DNA from 2 places in the Microcoleus sp. LAD1_D3 genome. Region 2 is predicted to be linked to the other one. Evidence: riboswitches for the same ligand, from Rfam matches in the RefSeq annotation. Region 2 holds a riboswitch; the other holds the start of a gene.
What was found. A riboswitch is a leader RNA that binds a small molecule or an ion and turns the genes downstream of it on or off. The one in region 2 is predicted to bind cobalamin.
Positions count from the first base shown of each region.

Region 1 (3,204 bases), on a different contig from region 2:
TTTAATGCTGCATGAAGTTCCGTAACAACATGACAATTAGAGAACATTCCCTCTTTATAATTAGCATCAGATCGCAGCATATCAGCCAGCAAAACGTAACCGCCCTGATTGAGGATTTTGGCGGCACCGTTAGCAATATCAACAGCCGACATATACTGGCTACTTTCGCTAAAGAGAATAAGATCGTAGCAATGGGTTGCTTTGAAGTCTTCAAACCTCGTGAGGTGGAAGATTGCCCGATCGCCCGTACACTTAAGAAAGCGCTGTTGTTGGAACGGATCGGGTGCGAGCCCTTCGACTGCAAAACCTCGATCGAGCAAATAAGCCGCATTTCCGCCAATCCCGCAGCCCACATCGAGTATCGTATGAGTGCCTTTGGGGATCGCATCCAACAGTTTTACAGTATAAGCTTGCTGAGCGAGGCGCAATCGTGCGATCGTTAGTTCGTCAGCGGGCACAGGTAGGGTTTCCCAATAGCCGTAGTGAAGGTAGGGCGAATCTGTCAGGCCCAAATAGTAATTAAGCGCTGCATTTTGGTAGCGAGTTACCTTGGAAATTTCGATGGATTTTGGCTGCGGCATTCGGAAAATTTAGTAAGTTTTAGGATTTAGGGCAGAGTTGAAATTCTTCCCAGCGCTTGCATACCTGTTCATAGCACTCAACAGGAGAAATTGCCAACCTTTGCAACAAATTGATATCAATGTGACCGTTGGCGATCGACAAAAATATAATGGCTGCCTTGGGTTCGTAGCTATCAATGATTTGCAGCAGATTTGAAACAGTATTTTCCTCTATTTCTAGTTGCTGCAAATAAACGGTTGCCTCCAAGTCGGAAATAAATTGCAGATCGTACTTGATAGTATCTACGCTCCAATTCACAGAACCGTTAATGGGAGTATTGATTTTGCAAGCAACCAAGCCTCGTCCTTGATGCAAAAAACCATTCCAAGCAGTATGTCCGATCGGCAAAATATTCTGGTGAATAAACAAGTTTTGCCAGTAGCCAAAACTACCCTGCCAAACACTATCTTCAATTCGCATTTCTTTTCCATTAAAATATTATACGCTTCAGAACACAGATCCAATTACATCAGCGTTCATCTGTGTTCATCTGCTTATATCTGCGGTTAAAAAACCCCAATCCAATAATAAAAAAAATAATAAACTCACCATCATCCATACCTCGCAGATGAAAAACAACAGGTAAACAAATCGGCGGGCATCCTGACTCAGAGATGCAATGATCTCATTACAGTTGCGGGACAGCGCCGGATTCGCACCGAACTTTCCCCCTTACGTCTGATGGCTGTTCTCCATCAGAGCCGATCGATATACGGGGATATTACCACTATTTGGAACATTTGACAAAAAACCGTCCGCCTATTCACCAAAGTCAATATTTTCATACAAATCGGCCAGCGAAATTTCCACAGCAACAGAGGTTAAACTCAGCCGATCGCCCATACAGCTATATTCCGAAAAAATCCACTTATTCGCATCAGTTTTAGAATATTGCTCGACCTGTAGCCGATATTGGTCGATTAATAAATACTCCTGAAAACTAGGAATACTGCGATAGGCAGCAAACTTTTCATCGCGGTCATAAGCTTTAGTACCTTTAGACAGCACCTCAGCAATTAGCAGCGGATTGGTAATTGTATCCGTCCGTCCAGATTGCAGCTCGATCGGGCGCGCTACCACCATCACATCCGGGTAAGTATAATTATTAAGCTGCGGAACCCAAAGCCGCTGATCCGATGCAAAAATACTGTAAGGTTTACCCTTAAGACTCACCCTCAAAATAGCATTTAAGATGCTCGTAATTTCATTGTGATCCGGTGTGCCGCCAGCCATCAGAACAATCTCCCCATTGATAAATTCATGCCGATCCTGAGAATTGATTTCCAATTCTAGATATTCCTCAGCGGTGTAGGTTTTGGTTTCAACTTGCGCGATCATACACAACGCTCTCCTTTAATCTACTCATTTCATTTTATCTTAAAAATTTGGCTGATTCAACAGAAAAGTAGATTTTAATCATGCTAAGAAACAGGCAAGATGCCTGTTCCACAAAGAGGGAATTTTCTGGTGGGGCGTGAGTTTGGCATCAAGAAGAGGCAAGATGCCTGTTCCACAAAGATTGAATTTTCTTGTGGGGAGTAGGGGTTGGGCCGAAGAGCCCGCCCGCGCGATCGCACTTAACAAACTTACCGCAGCGGGACAAAGTTATAGCCAGTGCTTCCTCCTTGTTTAACTTGCACTAAAATCGGCTTACCAGCCCGATCGCCCGTGGGCAAAAACCTTACTTCTTCACTTGCTCCCGGTGTCGCAAAACTCGCATTTCTGAGTGCTTGTTGCAACCCTTCCCGCGTATTGCTTTGCCGCAAGCCTGCGATGACAGCTTGAGTCGCATCAAAACTTGTTGCGGTTCGCCAATTTACTACTCCTCCCCAACGGCGGCTGGCATTTTCTGGAAAAGTGCTACCGGGATTAGTTTCAGGATGCCAGGGAACAGGCAAAACAAGCCCGTCAACGTCCTTTTGCCCATCTTTTAAACTTTGAAAGGTGTACATTGTTGTGCTGCCGTAGAGTGGCAATTTGCCTTGATTGATGCGTGCCAGAGAAATAGCACGGTCAATGCGATCGATGTGGGGTGCTAGCATCAATGCTTCTGCTCCTTTGCTGACAGCAGCGGCGATCGCAATGTTGGGATTAAAAGAGGGTATTGAAAAGTCGCAAACAGTGGGAACTAATTTGCCTCCAGCAGCAGTAAGAGATGCCACAAATTCATCTTTAAATGATATATTATCCGGTGCTTGGGAGTCGTAACAAATAGCAATATTAGTTTTGCCTGCTGTTTTGACTGCATATTCTGCGAGGGGAGCAGCCATGACGCTAATATTGGGGACTGTCCGAAAGATGTAACTGCCAAATCCTGATAGATTATTGGCAAAGCTCGTCGGTGTCACCATTACCAGTTTTTCTTGCTGATAGATCGGAGCAGCTTCGAGAGATGCGTTGCTAGCATTGTGTCCAATTACTCCTAGTATACTCGGATCTTTTGTCAATGTCCTTGCAACTTCTCTGACAACCTCTTGACTGTTGTCATCGTTGACAATTTCTACTTGCAGTTGTGCGCCATTGATGCCACCGCTAGTATTTATTTCATCCTGAGCTTGGGCAACACCTCGAAGGATTTCTTGG
Region 1 is NZ_JAUBSB010000008.1:90,760-93,963, forward strand. Features, by position in the region: gene QUA74_RS07050 (methyltransferase domain-containing protein) at 1-581, opposite strand, end outside; gene QUA74_RS07055 (hypothetical protein) at 601-1,041, opposite strand; cobalamin riboswitch at 1,198-1,342, opposite strand; gene QUA74_RS07060 (Uma2 family endonuclease) at 1,381-1,959, opposite strand; gene QUA74_RS07065 (ABC transporter substrate-binding protein) at 2,208-3,204, opposite strand, start outside.
Region 1: it holds a riboswitch for cobalamin, as region 2 does, so the genes downstream of both, QUA74_RS07055 (hypothetical protein) here and QUA74_RS22265 (DUF1636 domain-containing protein) in region 2, are expected to answer to the same signal.

Region 2 (3,204 bases):
CAAATGCTCGAAGTTCCGTTTGCGGTAGCCGATGCGACGACACTGACAGAAGCTGGATATGTCGGCGACGATGTAGAAAATATCTTGCTGCGGCTGTTGCAAATGTCCGATTTTGATGTTGAATCGGCGCAGCGGGGCATTATTTATATTGATGAAATTGACAAGATTGCTCGCAAAAGCGAAAACACTTCGATCACCAGGGATGTATCGGGAGAAGGAGTGCAGCAAGCGCTGCTAAAAATGTTGGAAGGAACAGTGGTTAATGTTCCCCCGCAAGGCGGTCGCAAACATCCTTACCAAGATTTTATTCAAGTTGACACTAGCAAAATTCTATTTATTTGTGGCGGTGCTTTTGTCGGTTTGGAAAAAATAGTTGAACAGCGTTTGGGTAAAAAATCCTTGGGCTTTATTCAGCCAACAGAAAGCGACAGCAACTCAACTTTGCCGGCGAAGGATAAGCGGGCCGCTGATATTTTGCAGCAGGTACAGCCCGACGATTTAGTCAAGTTTGGTTTGATTCCTGAGTTTGTGGGGCGGATACCGGTGGTGACGGTGATTTCGCCGCTGGATGAAGCAGCTTTGATGCAGATATTGACCGAGCCCCGAAATGCGCTGGTGAAGCAGTATCAAAAGCTGTTGAAGATGGACAGCGTGGAGTTGGAATTCCAGCCGGAAGCGCTACGGGCGATAGCCCAGGAAGCCTATCGTCGCAAAACTGGCGCCAGAGCTCTCCGCAGCATTTTAGAAGAGTTAATGCTCGATGTCATGTACGAGTTGCCTTCTCGCAAGGATGTGGCTAACTGTATGATTACTCCTGAAATGGTCGAGAAGCGATCGACTGCGGAATTGCTGTGGCATCCCGCTTGGCACAAACAGCACGAAACTGCATAATTTGTAATCTGTAGGGTGCTTGTGGCGCACCCTACAAACTACTAGACAAGCCCCCAGATTTATCCCTGGGGTGGCTTTCTCCAATCTAAAATCTAAAATCTAAAATCGATTGGCGGCAAGTGCGGTATGATGTGATTTCGCGATCGGTTCTAGCGGGGAGCAGCCGTTAGAGGAAACGGGGAAAGTTCGGTGCAAGTCCGGCGCTGTCCCGCAACTGTAATGAAACCCTTGTGGTTTCTCAAGTCAGAATGCCCGCCGATATCTAACTCACTTTTGAACGCATCTGCGAGGTACGGATGATGGATGGAATTAATGCGGCTGTACGCACAAAGCACAGTCTATTTGTTTGCACTGCTTGCGCTAGTGTTTGGAAAAACGGCAAGCGCGAAGGTAAAAGCGGCGGTCAACAATTCATGGAAAATTTGTCGCAACTCGCTAAAGATTGGGAGTTTTCTGATAAGTTTGAGATTCAAGAGGTTGAGTGCATGAGTGCTTGCAGTCACTCTTGTGCGGTGTCTTTTGCTGCTGTTGGAAAGTACACTTATCTGTTTGGCGATTTACCTGCAAATGAGTCGGAAAGTATCGAGGCTGTACTCGAATGCGCGGGTCAATACTATGCTAAATCGGACGGTTTGTTGCCTTGGTCTGAGCGTCCTCAAGCTCTGAAAAAAGGCGTTTTAGCAAAGATTCCACCACTACCAAATTAGATAGGTTTGTAGTAAGGATTTTATTTTTTTCCTTTCCTTCTAGTTCCCAGGCTCTGCCAGGTGACGCATACCCAGAGGCTCTGCCTCGTATTAAAAGCGCTCCTTTATTCCAGCGAGGCAGAGCCTCTAGATTAGCATTCCCAGGCAGAGCCTGGGAACGAGATATCCCATCACCCAATAAGCACAAAATTATCAATGCACAAAATTCCTGTTACTGTCATCACTGGTTTTCTCGGTAGTGGCAAAACTACCTTAATTCGCCACTTATTGCAAAATAATGAAGGTCGCCGCATTGCTGTTCTGGTGAACGAATTTGGCGAAATTGGAATTGACGGAGAACTGCTGCGCGATTGCCAAGTTTGCGACGAAGAAGAAAATGTCAGCAGCAATATTGTTGAATTAACAAATGGTTGTCTTTGCTGCACTGTTCAAGAGGAATTCTTGCCGACTATGCAGGAATTGTTGAAGCGCAGAGAACAAATTGATTGTATTTTAATTGAGACTTCGGGCCTCGCACTTCCTAAACCTTTGATTCAAGCTTTTCGCTGGCCGGAAATTCGCACTGGTGCTACAGTGGATGGTGTTGTTGCTGTTGTCGATTGCGAAGCTATTGCTAGCGGTACTTTTGTCGGTGATATGGATGCTTTGATGGCACAGCGACAGGCTGATGATAGTTTAGATCACGAAACTCCGATCGAGGAATTGTTTGAAGATCAGTTAGCCTGTGCCGATATGGTACTTTTAACGAAGGTCGATCGCGTAGATGCGGAAACTCACCAGAAAGTCCAAAGCTGGTTGCAGCAAGAGTTGCGTCCGAGTGTGAAAATTGTGCCCTGCAAAGGGGGCGAAATTAACCCCGATGTGCTAATGGGATTTAATGCGGCCGTTGAGGATGATTTGGAGTCTCGTCCGAGTCACCACGACACTGAGGAGGAACATGAACATGATGATGATATTAACTCAACTTACTTTATTGCCGATCGCGAATTTGAACCTGAAGCATTGGTGAAAAAACTGCAATCCTTGATGCTGCAGGAGGAAATCTATCGGATTAAAGGGTTTGTGGCGGTTCCCAAGAAACCGATGAGGATGGTGTTGCAAGGTGTGGGTTCGCGGATAGAATATTTTTACGATCGCCCTTGGCAACCTTCGGAACTCCGCCAAACCAAATTAGTGCTGATCGGTCGAGAGTTAGAGCGCGATCGAATTGCAGCTATGATTAACAATTAAGTGTCATCGGACAGGGACGGGTTTATCGATATTGTGAATTGCAGCAAATTTTATTGGTAAAACTCGCCCCTACAAGCTCTCACGAACAATTTATTAACATTATTTAATATTGTGACCACTGGCAGCAAGTCTGGTGTAGAATAACGATAATGGTTATCATTGTACACTAATCGAGGTCAAGTATGGTGAGTGCTGGGGCGATCGAATCAGTTCCTGTTACCGTTCTCACGGGCTATCTAGGTGCAGGCAAAACTACGCTGCTGAACCGTATTTTAACAGAGGAACACGGCAAAAAAGTTGCAGTCATCGTCAACGAATTCGGCGAAGTAGGCATCGACAACCAACTGATAATTGATGCCGATGAAGAAATTTTCGA
Region 2 is NZ_JAUBSB010000048.1:41,153-44,356, reverse strand. Features, by position in the region: gene clpX (ATP-dependent protease ATP-binding subunit ClpX) at 1-891, shown strand, start outside; cobalamin riboswitch at 1,019-1,165, shown strand; gene QUA74_RS22265 (DUF1636 domain-containing protein) at 1,188-1,598, shown strand; gene cobW (cobalamin biosynthesis protein CobW) at 1,794-2,828, shown strand; gene QUA74_RS22255 (GTP-binding protein) at 3,011-3,204, shown strand, end outside.